Regions from separate parts of the Streptomyces sp. AM 4-1-1 genome, predicted to be linked through region 2. Evidence: riboswitches for the same ligand, from Rfam matches in the RefSeq annotation. Region 2 holds a riboswitch; the other holds the start of a gene.
What was found. A riboswitch is a leader RNA that binds a small molecule or an ion and turns the genes downstream of it on or off. The one in region 2 is predicted to bind S-adenosylmethionine.

Region 1 (8,586 bases), 2.9 Mb from region 2:
GCGGCCAGGCCGCCGAGACGGCCGGTACCGCCCGGTCCGTGGTGTCGGCGATCCGGCGCAGCTCCGCGGGCTCGCGGCCGACGCCGAGCACCAGACTGCGGCTGCCCCGCACGACCTGGACGTCGCCCTGCTGCCACAGCTCCCGGCCGCCGTCCCCGCCCGGCCGGTCGGCCGCGATGTACCAGCGCCCGGCCGGCTCGTCCCGCTCCAGGTCCAGTCGGCGGTCCGAGGTGACCGGGGCGTTGTCGTAACCGTCGATCCGGTAGCGCAGTTCGACGTCCGCGGTGGCCCGTCCGGCACCGCGCTCACGCACCGACCGCACCCGGTACGTCCACGAACTCAGCGGCACGTCCGCCAGGTTCCGCAGCTCCCTGCTCTGCGCGGCCCGCAGCGCCGCGTCCCGGGGATCGACGGCGGCGAGATAGCCCGCCGGGTCGTGGTCCAGCACGGCGGCGGCGCGGCGGTCGAGGACGGTGCGGATGTCCCGGGCGGTCGCGGAGCCCCGGGAGGAGTCCGGCACGGAGGGCGCGGACGAGCAGCCCACGAGCGGCAGCAGTACGACGAGTGCCACACCCACCGCGCGCCGGGCCGCCGCCCGTCGTGGGCCGCCCGACCGTCGTCGCCCCTCGTCCGCACCGCATCGCTGACCTGCCACCCTGCCGAGGGTAACGACAGCCCTCACGGCCGGAGCAGGCGGACAGCGGCGGGCGACCACGGCGCGGCCAGGGACCACGCCGGGCGTCGGGCACGGAGGCGGGCGACCCACGCGGAGGACGGCGGCGCCCCGCCGGGTGACCTCTGGTCTCCGGCGGGGCGAGACGTCAGCAAAAACGTGTGTGAATTCCCTCGTTCGAGGGGTATCAGATACGTACGCCGAACTGGAAGCTACCGAGGTAGCCCATCGACTCGTAGCGGACGAAAGCACCCGGCTTCGGGGCGTGCAGGACCGTGTTGTTGCCCGCGTACAGGCCCACGTGGGAGGTGTTGTTGAAGAAGACGAGATCGCCCGGCTTGAGCGCGCTGCGCCCGATCCGCGTGCCGTCGTTGATCTGGGTGTACGTGACGCGGGAGATGTTCACGCCCGCCTGGGCGTAGGCCCACTGCGTCAACCCCGAGCAGTCGAACGAGCTGGGTCCCGTACCGCCGCGGAAGTACGGCTTGCCCACCTGGGTGGCGGCGGCGGCGAGAGCGTTGGCGCCACGGGCCGAGGCCGGGGCCTCGTTGCCCAGTTCGACGCGTTCGCCCGCGTCGCGGCTGGCGCGCACGTCGTCCTTGCGCATCTGCTCACGCTCGGCGACCGTGAAGGTGTTGAGGAGGCGTTGCGCCTCGGCGAGCTTGCCCTGGAACTTCTTCTTCTTCTCACCGAGCGTCTTGCGGACGTCCGCGAGGTCGCCCAGCTTGTCCTGGGCCTCCTTGCGCTGCTGCGCCAGGGTGCGCTGCTTCGCCTGGATCTTGGCCAGCGCCTCGGTCTGCTTGGCGGTCAGCTGGTCGAGGGCCGAAGCCTTGTCGAGGAAGGTGTCCGGGTCCGAGGCGAGGAAGAGCTGCACGGACGGGTCGATGCCGCCGGAGCGGTACTGCGCGCTGGCCAGTGAACCGAGGCCGCCGCGCAGTGCGTTGAGCTCGTCCTGACCACGGGCGACCTTGTCCTGGAGCGCGCCGACCTGCTTCTCCAGCTTCTTCTGCTGCTCCTTGGCCCCGGTGTACTGCTCGGTGGCGGCTTCCGCCTCGTGGTAGAGCTTGTCGACCTCGGCCTTGGCCTCGCTCTTGGTCGGCTTCGGATCGGCGTGAGCAGCCTGGGAGGTGAGGGCGACGGCCGCGGCGGCGGTTGCGGTGAGCACGGTCACACGAATGCGGCTCGGCTGCTTGGGACGACGGTGGGACGCCACGAAGGCGAGCTCCTTCTTCCTCGAGCCGCCTACCGGGGTGGGGAGAGAGATCCCCGGCTCCGTACACGTCACGGACTCGGCGGTGCCTCCGCCGTCACCCCGGGTGGGTGATCAACCGTGCGAAGGTTCGAGCCCTGACCCTAGTGACCATCTTGTGATCAGTTCAAATCCTCGCAGCAAAAATCTACACCCGAACGGCACTTCTTTACTTACATCGCACTGGCTGTAGGCACGACTTGACAGTACGTACGAATAACTCCGGCATGTCGCACAAGTGCGACTAGACGCGCGAAAGCCGCTTGAGGAGCAAGGCGGACGCAACGGGCCTGGCCCCCGCCTTCGCCACCCCGTCGGCCACCTCACGGTCGGTGGAGACCACGACGACCGGCCGGCCGGGCGGCTCGGCCCGCGCCAGCTGTCTGATCAGCTCATCGGCGGTCACCCCCGCCTTGCTGAACAGCACCCGTACCCCGCGCGGCGGCGCCAGCAGTACCGGCACGGCCAGCTCCGCCCCGTCGAACACACAGGTCATCTCCGCGCCGGTCTGCGCGGCGAGCACCGAGAGACCCCCCAGCAGCCGCAACCGCTGCTTCTCCAGCGGCATCTGCGGATAGCCGGTCTTGGTGACGTTGTAACCGTCCACGATCAGATGCGCCTGAGGCAGTGCCAACAACTGGTCGAGCAGCGCCGGATCGGTGTCCGAAAGTGCCCTGGCGGCGATGTCCTTGGGCGACATCCGGCTCGGCTCGACCGCGTCCACACTGTCGGCGGGACGGATCGAGGACGGCGGCAGCGCCAGTTCCCTGCGCAGCCCGCGCGCCGCGTCGAGCACCGTGTCGAGGAGCAGCCGCAGCCGCATGTCCTCGACCGAGCGCCCTTCCCTGGCGGCCCTTCGGCCCGCCTCCACGGACGCCTCCGCCTCGCCGAGCCGTGCCTTGAGCCGCCGGGACTCGCTCTCGGCCGCCGAGAGCTGGGCGGCGGCCTCGGCCCGTGCGGTCTCGGTCTCGGCCCGGTGGCGCCGCAGCGCGGCCTCGCCCCGCTTCACGTCGCTGAGGGCGCTGCGGAGTTTGCGGTGGAGCGAGTCCGTCTCCTTGCGGGCCGCGTCGAGTTCCGCGCGCAACCGCTCGGTGTCGGACCTCGCCTGCGACCTGATCTGGCCCAGCTCCTCGCGCAGCCGCTCCAGTTCGCGCCGGTTCTCCTCGTCGATCCGCTCCGCGTCGGCCCGCTGGGCCTCCTCGCCCGCCGCGGCCACCAGCTTCACCCAGCCGACCGGCCGCAGCACATAGGCCGCGGCGGCCACGTCGAGGGGGTCGGCGGCGGCCGGCGGCGCACCGGCCTCCAGCGCCGCCGCCAGCTCGGGCTGGGCCAGCGCCAGCCGTTCGCCGATCCGGCGGCGGAACACCGCGTCGCCCTCCAGCGCCGCCGCCATCGCGTTCCCGGCGAACTTCGCACGCCTGCTCGGCGTGAATCGCGCGTACTGTCTCAGCTGCGCCGGGAGTTCACCGACGGTGAGCGCGCCGAACGCGTCCGAGACCAGCGCGACGACCCGCCGCCGTACGCCCTCGGGCAGCGGGCGGTCGAGCGCCTCGACGGCGTCGTCGGCCGAATCGGCCGACTCGGCGCCGCTAGCGGGCTGCTCCACCATCCGTCACCCCATCACGTGATACGTCCGCGCACGACTCCGTCAGGAGCCGGCACCCGGCCTGTCGACCAGTTCGATCTGATCCAGCGCGTTGCACCAACGGCAACGGACCGACTCGATGGTCTCACTGACCACCTCGCGCTCCTCGACGTTCGACTTCCCCGCCAGGTCCAGATGGACGTATTCCACGACCTTGGACGACCGGGTCACGTCGAAGCGGGTGAGATTTCCACAGAGCGTGCAGCGCCAGCGAGTAGCATCGGTCGGCAGGGGGACCGTCGTCATCGTTGCGTCCTCTTTCGTCGTCCGTCGTTCGGCATACGAATGTGTCGCCTCATCGGTATCCCGCGGTGCGCCGTCGAACTGCGGATGTCCTCCCCGTAACCCTACGGCCTCGCGCATACCCATGAACACGGCGAGGCGCTCTGTCCGGGTCTCCCACCGTGCGTCATGCTCTGGGACATGACCGAGCGGCGACGGGGCGTGGCCAGCAGACTGCGACGCGCGGTGTCCACCGGCGGGCCCCCCGTCACCGACGGCCTGATCGGGCTGTGCGGCCTGGTCTTCCTGATCAGCCCGCTCTCCGGCTTCAACTCCTCCGGACGGACCGAAGCCCTCCTCGCCGAGCAGACCGCGTACTTCGAGCGCTGGGGCGTGATCCCCGGCGAGCTGTGGGACGGATCGGTCCATGCGGCGCTCACCCCGCTGACCGCCCTCTTCGTGCACGGGAGCTGGCTGCACCTGCTCGGCAACATGCTCTTTCTGTACGTCTTCGGGGCGATGACCGAGGAGCGCATGGGGCACGTCGAGTTCGCCCTCTTCTACCTCGGCAGCGGCTGTCTCGCACTGGTCGCCTACGCGGCGGCGCACGCCGGTTCCGACCAGACCCTGGTGGGCGCGTCCGGTGCGATCTCCGCGGTGCTCGGCGCGTTCCTCTGTCTGTTCCCCAGGGCCCGGGTGACCAGTCTCTTCCCGTTCCTCTTCTTCCTGCCGCTGCGCTTTCCCGCCTGGATCGTGCTCGTCTTCTGGTTCGCTCTCCAGTGGCTGGCGGCGCGGGGCGCGGGCAGCGGTCCCGGGGTGGCCTATCTCGCGCACGTGGTGGGCTTCGGCCTCGGCTTCCTCTACGCGTGGGGGCGTTTCCGGCGTGGGGCTAGAGTGAGGACTCCAGCCACGGCCACCGAGGGAGAAAGCCAGCCGTGATCACCGCGATCGTGCTCATCAAGACCAGCGTGGACCGGATTCCCGAGATCGCCGAATCGATCGCCGCGCTGGACAGTGTCAGCGAAGTCTTCTCGGTCACCGGTACGTACGACCTGATCGCCATCGTCCGCGTGTCCGCGCACGACGATCTGGCGGACATCATCCCCGGCCGGATCAGCAAGGTACCGGGGGTCGAGGCCACGGACACGCATGTCGCGTTCCGTACGTACTCCCAGCACGACCTGGAAGCGGCGTTCGCCATCGGGCTCGACGCCTGACGACTGTCGGTACAACGGACCGCCGTACACCGGACTGTCCGTACACCGGACCGCCGTGCACCGGCTGTCGGTGACGCCCGGCCGGGAGCGGGTCGCCGCCCGCCCCGGCCGGTTCGTCATCCCCGGCCGCAGGGTCAGAGCTGCGCGGTTCCCCGGTCGGGGACGCAGCGGCCGCCCTCGGTGCGGTACTTCCACTGGGCACCGTCACGCACCAGCTCCCGCACCGCGCGGACGAAGCGCCGCACGTGCTCCTCGGGCGTGCCGGCGCCGAAGCTCACCCGGATCGCGTTCAGCGACCGCTCCCCCGGCTCCCCCTCCGGCGCTCCGCACTCGCCCGGGTCCTGGGCGTCGCTGCCGAGCAGGGTGCGGACCAGCGGGTGCGCGCAGAACAGACCGTCGCGCACCCCGATGCCGTACTCCGCGGAGAGCGCGGCGGCGAAGTGCGAGCTGTTCCATCCCTCGACGACGAAGGAGATGACGCCGACCCGGGGGGCGTCGTCGCCGAACAGCGAGAGCACCCTGACCTCGGGGACCTCCGCGAGGCCCGCGCGGACCTCGGCGATGAGCGCCTGCTCACGGGCGACCAGCCCCTCGAAGCCGGCCTCGGTGAGGGCCTGGCAGGCGGAGGCGATGGCGTAGACGCCGATGACATTGGGCGAACCGGCCTCGTGGCGGGCGGCGGTGGTGTGCCACTCGACGTCCACCCCGCCGTCGGCGCGCCGGGCGACCTGGCGCGAGGCTCCGCCGCCCGCGAGGTACGGCTCGGCGTCCCTCAGCCAGTCGGCGCGGCCCGCGAGCACTCCGGAACCGAACGGCGCGTACAGCTTGTGTCCGGAGAAGGCGATCCAGTCGACGTCCAGTTCCGCGATGTCCACCGGGTGGTGCGGCGCGAGCTGCGCGGCGTCCAGCACGATCCGGGCGCCGTGCGCGTGGGCCGCGGCGGCCAGTTCCCGCACCGGCCACAGCTCACCGGTGACGTTGGAGGCGCCGGTGACGCAGACCAGCGCGGGCCCGTAGGGGTCGCGGCCGGCGAGTGCCCGCTCCAGCGTCTCGACGGCCTGGGCCGGGGTACGGGGGGCGTCGAGGTAGGTCACGCGGGCATCGCGCCAGGGCAGCAGGGACGCGTGGTGCTCGGTCTCGAAGACGAAGACCTCGCAGCCGGCGGGCAGTACCGCGGCGAGCAGATTGAGCGAGTCGGTGGTCGACCGGGTGAAGACCACCTGGTCGCCCTCCGGCCGGCAGCCGAGGAAGTCGGCGACCGTTCGGCGGCTGTTCTCGAAGAGGTCGGTGGACAGCTGGGAGAGGTATCCGGCACCCCGGTGGACACTGCCGTAGTACGGGGCGTACGCGGCGATGTCGTCCCACACCCGCTGGAGGGCCGGCGCGCTGGCCGCGTAGTCGAGTGCGGCGTAACCGGCCTCGCCCCCGGTGACGAGCGGAACGGTGACATCACGTCCCAGAACGGGCAGCGGGGCGCAAATGGACCGGTCGGCGGCAACGGTGGGGACAGACATGGCGAACTCCCGTAACAGGCAGGCGAATTCCTCGCGCCGGCGGATACGCGGCAGCGCGGGAGGAAGAGAGAAAGGAAGAAAAGTGCGCGGAGGAGGGCCGATGGCCCTAGCGCATTCGCGTGCTCACAAGAGGCTCCCTGAGGACCAGGACCCCAAGGCTTCGAGGGGTCCGCGCTTGCCGCAGACCTCGCTGCCTGCGGCCTGGTCTTCACCCGGGGCACCCCGCCACGGACGGAGGGTTGCCGGACAGCGGGCCGGGGCCGTAGTCGCTGTCACTCATGACCTGCGCAGCATCTTGCCACACATGGGGACATGCGCAAGGCGCGGTCCAGGATTCGAACCGCGCCTCGTCGAGATCAAGCCGGTGCCGGTCAGGCGTTGCTGGCCGCCACCCACCGCTCCAGCGTCCGTTCGGCCGCCCCGGTGTCGATGGAGTCGGCGGCCCGCGCGATCCCGGCGGCGAGCTGTTCGTTCAGGGTGCCCCCGGCCGGGTCCAGCGCCACCAGCGCCGCCGCCGTGTTGAGCAGCACCGCGTCCCGCACCGGGCCCTTCTCGCCCGCCAGCACCCGACGGGCCACATCGGCGTTGTACGAGGCGTCGGCGCCGCGCAGCGACTCCACCGGTACCAGTGCCAGACCGACGTCACGCGGGTCGAACGGCTCCTCGCGCACCGCGCCGTCCCGGACGGTCCAGACCCGGGAGGTGGCGGTGGTGGTCAGCTCGTCGAGACCGTCGTCGCCCCGGAAGACCAGCGCGGAGTTGCCGCGCTCGGCGAGGACGCCCGCGACGATGGGCGCCATCCGCAGATCGGCCACCCCGATGGCCTGGGACCGCACCCGGGCCGGGTTGGTGAGCGGTCCCAGGATGTTGAAGGTGGTCTGCGCGCCCAGCTCCCTGCGGGCCTTGGCCGCGTGTCTCAGGGCGGGGTGGAACTTCACCGCGAAGCAGAAGGTGATGCCGGCCTCCTCGGCGACCTCGACGACGCGCCGCGGCGTCAGTTCGAGGTTGACGCCGAGCTTCTCCAGGACGTCGGAGGCACCGCTCGCCGACGACGAGGCGCGGTTGCCGTGCTTGACGACCTTGGCGCCGGTGCCCGCGACGACGATCGCGGACATCGTGGAGATGTTGACCGTCTTGGCCAGGTCGCCGCCGGTACCGACGATGTCGACCGTCCGGCCCGGCACTTCGATGGTGTGGGCGTGCTCGTACATCGCCCTGACGAGTCCCGAGACCTCGCCGACGGTCTCTCCCTTGGCGCGCAGCGCGACGGCGAAGCCGGCGATCTGCGCGTCCGTCGCCTCGCCGCTCATGATGCGGTTCATCGCCCACGCGGTGTCGTCCGCGCTCAGGTCCTCGCCGCGCAGCAGGGGGTTCAGCACGCCGGGCCAGGACCGGGCCGCCACGCTGTCGCCGCCGACCGGGGTCACAACGTTCATGGTCCGCTCCTGGGGGTCCACAGCCGATAGAAGGATCGGCCCCCACCCTATCCAGCGTCCGGGACAGCGAAGAGCCCCGTCCAGCGAATGGACGGGGCTCCGGCTGTGGCGTTCAGTTCAAGCGATCAGTGGTGACCGTGGCCGCTGGTGATCTCCTTGTACTCCTCGGTGGTGGGCTTGGGGATCTGCGCGTCCTCGCCGTACAGGCTCTTGCTGAGCCTGACCCGGAGCTTGCGGACCGACGACGCCTTGCGCTCGACACCGTTCTCGTCGACGATCGCGCCGATCTCCTCGGGCGTGTACTGCTCGTGCGCGGTGAGCGTGTGCAGCTGCCCCGGGCTGAGCGGCTCGTGGATCTCGACGAACTCACCGTGCGGCAGGCGCTTGATGATGCCGGACTCACGTCCGTGCAGCACCTTCTCCCGGTCGCGACGCTGAAGACCGAGGCAGATCCGCCGGGTGGCGACGAAGGCGAGCACCGGTCCGACGAAGAAGGCGACCCGGACGAACCAGGTGATCGCGTTGATCGACAGATGGAAGTGGGTCGCCCAGATGTCGTTGCCGCCACCGATCAGCATGACGAAGTAGATCGTCACCCAGGCCACACCGAGCGAGGTGCGGGTCGGAGCG
Region 2 (8,586 bases):
ACGTGCGTCACCCGCCCGTGCCACTCGGGGTGCTCGTCGAGGAGCTGGCGGAAGGCGTGGAGGCCGCGCACGATGTTCTTCGACAGCTCCGTGCGGTCCACCCGCACGATCACCTTGCGGTCGGCGTCGCCCCCGATCTCCTCGCGCAGCGCCGCCATCCGCTGGTCCACGTCCGGCTCGTGCGCGCGCCTGCGCAGGAAGTCCGCGTCCGCGCCGAGGCCGTGCACCCCGATCCTGGTGCCGCCCGTGCCGCCCAGGATCTCCGTGCAGCAGCTGATGAACGCGTCGGCCCAGCGCCGGGTCAGGAACGCCGCCCGGTCCGCGCCCAGGATGCCGCGCAGCAGCTGTTCGGCGATGTCGTCGGGCAGCAGCCGGAAGTAGTCGACGGGCGCCCACGGGGTGTGCGAGAAGTGCCCGATCCGCAGGTCGGGGCGCAGCTCCCGGAGCATCCCCGGCACCAGCGACAGGTGGTAGTCCTGCACCAGCACCGAGGCGCCCTCGGCGGCCTCCTCGGCGAGCGCATCGGCGAAGGCCCGGTTGTACGCCTCGTACGACGCCCACCGCCGCCGGAACCGGGCGTCGAACACCGGCTCCATCGGGGTCTGGTAGAGCAGGTGGTGGACGAACCACAGCACGGAGTTCGCGATGCCGTTGTACGCGTCGGCGTGCACCTCGGGGTCGATGTCGAGCATCCGGACACCCGGCTCGCCGATCCCGCGCACGACCGCCTCGCGGTCGCCCTCGCCGAGCGCCGCGCACACCCACAGCGAGTCGGCGTCCGAGCCGATCGCCGACAGGCCGGACACCAGCCCGCCCCCGCCCCGCTTCGAGTCCAGCTCACCGTCGTCGCGCAGTGTGTACGAGACGGGGCCGCGGTTGGACGCGACGAGTACCTGTGCCTTGGCGTGCTCGGAGACCATGTCACCGAACCTAGCCCGAACCTGCTCCACCCAAACGTCCCACGTCACGCCGCGTGGCGCGATCGGTACTCCGGCATCTCCAGCATCGGCGGCCGTTCCTCGGTGTCCACGGGGTAGGTACGCGGTACGAATCCGTGCTCGCCCCGCTCGAACTGCGTGATCTCCGGGCGTACCAACGAGCCCCGGGAAAGGCGCAGTTGTGCCGTCCGGTAGATCGCCGCCGCCATCCGGCCCAGCGCCCGGCCGTCCTGGTGGCGGTGTTTGCGGACCCCGACGTCGACCTGCGCCAGCGCGTCCAGACCGACGGTGTGCAGGGCGTCGACGAGGAGGCCCAGCTCCACTCCGTAACCGACCGGGAAGGGCAGCCGTTCGAGGAGGGACCGCCGGACCGCGTACTCGCCGCCCAGCGGCTGCACGAACCCGGCCAGCCGCGGCCAGTGCAGATTGAGCAGCGGCCGGGCCACCAGTTCGGTGACGCGACCGCCCTGGCCCGCCTCGTCACCCAGCGGACGGTCGTACATGGCCTTCACGAACTGCACCTCGGGGTCCGTGAGCAGCGGGCCGACGATGCCGGAGACGAAGTCCGCGGAGAACTCCCGCAGATCGGCGTCGACGAAACAGACGATGTCCCCACTGGTGACCAGGAGTGACCGCCACAGGACCTCGCCCTTGCCGGGGGACGCGGGCAGCCGGGGCAGGATCGTGTCCCGGTGCACGACCCGGGCGCCGGCCCGCCTGGCCACCTCGGCGGTCGCGTCCGTCGAACCCGAGTCGATCACCACCAGCTCGTCGACCAGCGGGATGTTCTCCATCAGCTCGCGCCGGATCGTGGCGACGATCGCGCCGACCGTCGCCTCCTCGTTCAGCGCGGGCAGCACGACGCTCACGGTGGCGCCGCCCCCCGCGCCCCTCGGGCCGGCCGACTCGGCCCGCGCCTTGGCGGCCGGGAGCCGCTGCGCCGGACGCTCGTCGGCCGACCAGGAACGCCTGGTCAGCCAGCGTTCCACCTCTTCCAGCACGGTCGGAACTCCCTTATGTGACGCATCTCGCGGTTCGGACGACTATCTCAACAGTCCAGTGCTTCGGTTACAGTCTTGAACAACGCGGATCACCGTCGCATGTCGGGGTCGTTCCGCGAAAAAACGCCTGGATCCATGGTCCAGTGCCATACCGCTCATCCAGAGGGGCAGAGGGAACGGCCCGTTGAAGCCCCGGCAACCCTCCTGCCGACCGCGAAGGTCGGTGGGGTAGGTGCCAATTCCGTCTCGTGGCGAAACGCGTCACGAGGAAGATGAGGAAAGGGCCTCGCCATCATGGCTGTGCAGACTGTCGCAACGAACATCGATTCTTCCGTGGACCTCGGTCCCGCCGCAGCCCTCTCCTGCCGCGAGTGCGGCGAGCGATTCGAACTCGGTCCCCTTTTCGCCTGTGCGTCCTGTTTCGGGCCGCTCGAAGTGGCGTACGACCTGCCGACCGGCAGCCCCGATGAGCTGAAGAAGCGCATCGCGGAAGGGCCCGACAACATCTGGCGGTACGCGCCGCTGCTTCCCGTTCCGGCCGACGTCGCCGGGAAGCCGAACATCAACCCCGGCTTCACCAAGCTGGTCAAGGCCGACAACCTGGCCCGCGAGCTGGGCGTCACCGGCGCCCTGTACGTCAAGGACGACTCGGGCAACCCGACCCACTCCTTCAAGGACCGGGTCGTGGCGATCGCCGTCGAGGCCGCCCGCGCCTTCGGTTTCACCACCCTCTCCTGCTCCTCCACGGGCAACCTCGCGGGCGCGGTGGGAGCCGCGGCCGCCCGCGCCGGCTTCCGCTCCTGCGTGTTCATCCCGCACGACCTGGAGCAGGGCAAGGTCGTCATGGCCGCGGTGTACGGCGGTGAGCTGGTCGGCATCGAGGGCAACTACGACGACGTCAACCGCTTCTGCTCGGAACTGATCGGCGACCCGCTCGGCGAGGGCTGGGGCTTCGTCAACGTCAACCTCCGCCCGTACTACGGCGAGGGCTCCAAGACCCTGGCGTACGAGATCTGCGAGCAGCTGGGCTGGCGGCTGCCCGACCAGATCGTCATCCCGATCGCGTCCGGATCGCAGCTCACCAAGATCGACAAGGGGCTCCAGGAGCTGATCAAGCTCGGCCTGGTCGAGGACAAGCCGTACAAGATCTTCGGAGCCCAGGCCGAGGGCTGCTCCCCGGTCTCCGCCGCCTTCAAGGCCGGTCACGACGTGGTGCGCCCGCAGAAGCCGAACACCATCGCCAAGTCCCTGGCGATCGGCAACCCGGCGGACGGCCCGTACGTCCTGGACATCGCGCGCCGGACCGGCGGCGCGGTCGAGGACGTCGACGACGAGCAGATCGTGGACGCGATCAAGCTGCTGGCCCGCACCGAGGGCATCTTCGCGGAGACCGCGGGCGGAGTGACGGTCGGTGTCACCAAGAAGCTGATCGAGGCCGGTGTGCTCGACCCGACGCTCACCACCGTCGTCCTGAACACCGGGGACGGGCTGAAGACGCTGGACGCCGTCTCCCCGACGACCGGCCTGAGCGCCACGATCCGGCCGAGCCTGGACGCGTTCCGCGACGCGGGCCTCGGCAGCGCCTGAGCCCGCCGCCGCACGACGACGACCCCCGAGATCCCAGGAAGGCACCCCTCATGAGCGTCAAGGTCCGCATCCCCACCATTCTCCGTACCTACACGGGCGGCCGGTCGGAGGTCCCCGCCGAGGGCGAGAACCTGTCCCAGGTCATCGAGTCCCTGGAGCGGAACCACCCGGGCATCGCCGCCCGCGTGCTGGACGAGCAGGGCAAGCTGCGCCGCTTCGTCAACGTGTACGTGAACGACGACGACGTCCGCTTCGAGGGCGGCCTCGACGCCGTCACCCCGGACGGCGCGGGCATTTCGATCATTCCGGCCGTAGCGGGCGGCTGCTGACATCCCCGTAATACCGGAAGATCATCACCGGACCGGCCGCCATGTGATCGTCGATATCTGATCTCTCATAACTGACCAATCGTGTCCGGTCGCACATGTCCGATCATTGGATTGCCCTCTCCGAGCAACTGACGGAGGGGGCAATTCGCATGGTTGAGAGGGGTAGAGTGTGGGTAGCCCCCTCCGCTGCTCGCGGCGTCCGCGCATGTGATTGCGCCGCCGTACGACAAGAAGCAGCCAAAGTGCGCGACCCCATTGAGTGCTAAGTGGCCTTTGTCTGGCCCGGGTTGCCCTGAGTCCTCACGAATTCCCCTTGTTTCGGGTGTTCGCCCGTGCCCAGAATTCTCGTCGGATTGACCTGTTGCAGAGGGCAGTTGGGCAGATACATTCGGCCGCGGTCGACGCGTTCCGGCGCACACCCTCTCTTGTTCGGAGGGTGTCAGGTCTGACCCGGGTCCGCGAAGTGCGGATTCCGTGCAAGGGCCAGTAATAGGGGAGTTAGGCATGGCTCAGGGCACCGTCAAGTGGTTCAACGCGGAGAAGGGGTACGGCTTCATCGCGGTCGACGGTGGTGCGGATGTTTTCGTCCACTACAGCGCGATCCAGATGGACGGATACCGCACCCTCGAAGAGGGTCAGCGAGTTGAATTCGAGATCTCGCAGGGCCAGAAGGGGCCCCAGGCCGACATGGTCAAGCTCGCTGTCGGCTGAGCCGGCCGCGGCCGGTCGTCGGTCACCACATCTCTCACGCACGGAGGGCTCGTACCCCAGGGTACGAGCCCTCCGCGCGTCCGCGTGCGCCCGTCCCGTCTCCGTCACCGCGCCCGCCGGGCAGCGCGTGTTTCCGGCCGCGCGGGCCCGGGAAACGGCCGCGCATCTGTCCACAAACAGGAACGGCTGCTTGCACTCGAAGGGGTCGAGTGCTAATCATTGGCGTTAGCACTCTGACGTTGAGAGTGACAGAAGGACCGGGTCGGTGAGGCCCGCAGGCCAGGCGGGGCAAGGAACCGTCGGGCACGCAGGCCGTCCGTCGCGGGCGCCACACGGTCCGGAGCAATCCACCCCTTCCCCCATGGCATTGACATGGGAGGGACCCTCTGGGAGGACCACTTCACATGGCCAAGATCATCGCGTTCGATGAGGAAGCGCGGCGCGGCCTCGAGCGCGGGATGAACCAGCTCGCCGACGCCGTCAAGGTGACCCTCGGCCCCAAGGGCCGGAACGTCGTCCTCGAAAAGAAGTGGGGCGCCCCCACGATCACCAACGATGGTGTTTCCATCGCCAAGGAGATCGAGCTCGAGGACCCGTACGAGAAGATCGGTGCGGAGCTGGTCAAGGAGGTCGCCAAGAAGACGGACGACGTCGCCGGCGACGGTACGACCACCGCCACCGTTCTCGCGCAGGCGCTCGTCCGTGAGGGCCTTCGCAACGTCGCTGCCGGTGCCAACCCGATGGCCCTCAAGCGCGGCATCGAGAAGGCCGTCGAGGCCGTCTCCGCCGCCCTGCTGGAGCAGGCCAAGGACGTGGAGACCAAGGAGCAGATCGCTTCGACCGCCTCCATCTCCGCCGCCGACACGCAGATCGGCGAGCTCATCGCCGAGGCGATGGACAAGGTCGGCAAGGAAGGCGTCATCACCGTCGAGGAGTCGCAGACCTTCGGTCTGGAGCTTGAGCTCACCGAGGGCATGCGCTTCGACAAGGGCTACATCTCGGCGTACTTCGCCACCGACATGGAGCGCATGGAGTCGTCGCTCGACGACCCGTACATCCTCATCGTCAACTCCAAGATCAGCAACGTGAAGGACCTCCTTCCGCTGCTGGAGAAGGTCATGCAGTCGGGCAAGCCCCTGCTGATCATCGCGGAGGACGTCGAGGGCGAGGCCCTGTCGACGCTGGTCGTCAACAAGATCCGTGGCACCTTCAAGTCCGTCGCCGTCAAGGCTCCGGGCTTCGGCGACCGCCGCAAGGCCATGCTCGGTGACATCGCCATCCTCACGGGCGGCACGGTCATCTCCGAGGAGGTCGGCCTCAAGCTGGAGAACGCCGGGCTCGACCTGCTCGGCCGCGCCCGCAAGGTCGTCATCACCAAGGACGAGACCACGATCGTCGACGGCTCCGGTGAGAGCGACCAGGTCCAGGGTCGCGTCAACCAGATCCGTGCCGAGATCGAGAACTCCGACTCGGACTACGACCGCGAGAAGCTTCAGGAGCGCCTGGCGAAGCTGGCCGGCGGCGTGGCCGTCATCAAGGCCGGTGCCGCGACCGAGGTCGAGCTGAAGGAGCGCAAGCACCGCATCGAGGACGCGGTGCGCAACGCGAAGGCCGCCGTCGAGGAGGGCATCGTCGCCGGTGGTGGCGTGGCTCTGCTCCAGGCTTCCGCCGTCTTCGAGAAGCTTGAGCTCCAGGGCGACGAGGCCACCGGTGCCAACGCCGTGAAGCTGGCCCTTGAGGCCCCGCTCAAGCAGATCGCCGTCAACGGTGGTCTTGAGGGTGGCGTCATCGTCGAGAAGGTGCGCAACCTGCCCATCGGTCACGGCCTGAACGCCGCGACGGGTGAGTACGTCGACATGATCGCCGAGGGCATCATCGACCCGGCGAAGGTCACGCGCTCCGCGCTGCAGAACGCGGCCTCCATCGCCGCGCTCTTCCTCACCACCGAGGCCGTCATCGCCGACAAGCCGGAGAAGGCCGCCGCCGGCGGCGCTCCGGGCGGCATGCCGGGCGGTGACATGGACTTCTGATCCGCGAGGATCAGCAGCTCCAGCGCACCCTTCGAACGGTGCCGCCACCGGCCCCCGGGACTTTCCCGGGGGCCGGTGGCATGTCGCGTTCCGGGCCCGGTTCGGCCGCCGGTGGCCTCGGAGCCGCTGACTGGTTCAATGCGGGAATGATGGGAATCGTGTTGTCCGCCCTGGTCGCCGGGATTGTCGCCGGGGTCGTGGCCGGGATGGTGGGGCGGGAGTCGCGGCGGTCGTCGTGGCGGAAGCTGCGGCGGGCGTTGCGGCGGCAGGCATCGCGGCGCCGGGGCGCTCAGGGGGTGGGAGCCGCGCCGGTCGGCATCCCGTGCATGCTCAAGTGGGAGGCACGTTCCGCGCGCTGGCGGACCGGTCGGCTGGTGGCCGGTGAGGCCGGTTCGCTCACCTGGATTCCTTCGTGGGGGAAGCGCGAGGTCGCCCTGCCCGCCGAACTCCGCAGGACCGGGGCGCGGGCGCCCTCCGTACGCGAGGGCATGTCGTTCAACCCGAGGTCCCGGATCGTGGAGTGCGCGTCTCCGGAGGGGGACGTGCTGATCGCGGTCATGCCGGAGGAGCTGACGCGGCTGGCTCAGGCGCTGGGGAGCGAATAGGCCCGGTCCGGCCCGCACGGGTGTGTTCTGCGCCGGTCCGGCCCGCACCGGCCCGCACCGGCCCGCACCGGCCTGGACCGCGACGGTTCGGCCTGCACCGATCTGGCTTACATCTGTCGGCCTACACCTGCCCGGCCTGCGTCAGCTGGTCCGCGTCGGTCCGGTCTGCGCCTGCCCGGCCTGCGTCAGCTGGTCCGCGTCGGTCCGGTCTGCGCCTGCCCGGCCTGCGTCAGCTGGTCCGCGTCGGTCCGGTCTGCGCCTGCCCGGCCTGCGTCAGCCTGGTCCGCGACGGTCCGGCCTGCGCCTGCCCGATCTGCGTCGGCCTGGACTGTGACCGTTCGGCTGGCGACGGTCCGGCCCATCCCGGGGCGACCCATTCCGGCCCGGATCGCGGCCACCCGGGAGCGGATCTCGTCGGGCGGCAGCGTCCCGGCGGCCCAGGCGGGTGCGGGGGCCGACTCGCCCCGGCACTGGCCGCAGACGCCGTCGGTCAGGGCGTCCGGTCCGCCCGGTGCGCGGCAGAGACCGCACTCCAGCATCCGCAGCGGACGCGGTGGCGCGGCGACGGCCGTGGTGGCGGGGACGGGCTCGGGCGGCATCTTGGCGGTCAGCCTGTTCCGCAGCAGCGCGGCCGCGTGATGGACCGGAGCGGGCAGCCCGTCGGTCAGGACGTGCGTCAACCGCCGCTCGTCGAAGCCGCGTTCGAACCAGGTGGTGACCAGGGGCTCCAGCGCCGCGCACTCGGCGGCGGACACGCTCAGCGCTGGCGCGGTCCGGCCGAGCGCGGCGAGCAGGACGAACGCCCTTGACCGGGCGGGCCGTTGAGGCTCGGTCGGTACGTCGCCCCGGGTGAACGCCGCCCACCAGTCGTCGTCGCGCGCGGTGCGCGAGAAGAACGTACGCGTCACCCAGCGCGAACCGCCGGAACCGAGCAGATGCTCACGGCCCCGGCGCAGATGCCCGGCCCGCTGAAGGTGGTTGAGAGCGGTCCGCAAGGCGCACTGCCCGTACGGGAGTACCTTGGCCAGCGTCTTCACGGAGATGTCGGCGCCCTCGGGCAGCCGGTCGATGTACCCGGCGACGGCGCCCTCGCGCTGCGGCAGGCCCGCGAAGTCCCGTTCGGTGCGCGGCCCTTCACCGGACGCGGTGCGCTTCCCGTATCCGACATTCGCCATCGGGTGCGGCGGTACGCGACCGGCGGACGGGGTGGCACTAAACTGGCTCTCAGCCATGGGGATCTCGTCTCTGGATCTCGGTGGTCAGACCTCCTCCAGGTTTTACGGGCCTGGTGGGGGTCGTTTTCTTTGTCCGGGCACGGTAGAGCGCGAGCACAGTGCGTGGCAAATCGGTCGCCGTGGGTGAAATGACGGCGCGGAGGCGGCTAG

Region 1: another riboswitch for S-adenosylmethionine. It lies ahead of PZB75_RS06145 (aminotransferase class V-fold PLP-dependent enzyme); the one in region 2 lies ahead of thrC (threonine synthase).

What each region holds. Positions count from the first base shown of each region.
Region 1 covers NZ_CP119145.1:1,473,445-1,482,030, forward strand. The annotation lists gene PZB75_RS06115 (hypothetical protein) at 1-553, opposite strand, end outside; gene PZB75_RS06120 (NlpC/P60 family protein) at 861-1,886, opposite strand; gene PZB75_RS06125 (NYN domain-containing protein) at 2,167-3,528, opposite strand; gene PZB75_RS06130 (hypothetical protein) at 3,571-3,813, opposite strand; gene PZB75_RS06135 (rhomboid family intramembrane serine protease) at 3,991-4,728, shown strand; gene PZB75_RS06140 (Lrp/AsnC ligand binding domain-containing protein) at 4,725-5,006, shown strand; gene PZB75_RS06145 (aminotransferase class V-fold PLP-dependent enzyme) at 5,141-6,520, opposite strand; SAM riboswitch class IV at 6,687-6,804, opposite strand; gene trpD (anthranilate phosphoribosyltransferase) at 6,892-7,956, opposite strand; gene PZB75_RS06155 (cytochrome bc complex cytochrome b subunit) at 8,082-8,586, opposite strand, start outside.
Region 2 covers NZ_CP119145.1:4,358,476-4,367,061, forward strand. The annotation lists gene PZB75_RS18430 (trehalose-6-phosphate synthase) at 1-920, opposite strand, end outside; gene PZB75_RS18435 (glucosyl-3-phosphoglycerate synthase) at 965-1,939, opposite strand; SAM riboswitch class I at 2,092-2,218, shown strand; gene thrC (threonine synthase) at 2,234-3,526, shown strand; gene PZB75_RS18445 (MoaD/ThiS family protein) at 3,577-3,855, shown strand; gene PZB75_RS18450 (cold-shock protein) at 4,360-4,566, shown strand; gene groL (chaperonin GroEL) at 4,971-6,596, shown strand; gene PZB75_RS18460 (hypothetical protein) at 6,743-7,201, shown strand; gene PZB75_RS18465 (hypothetical protein) at 7,387-8,376, opposite strand.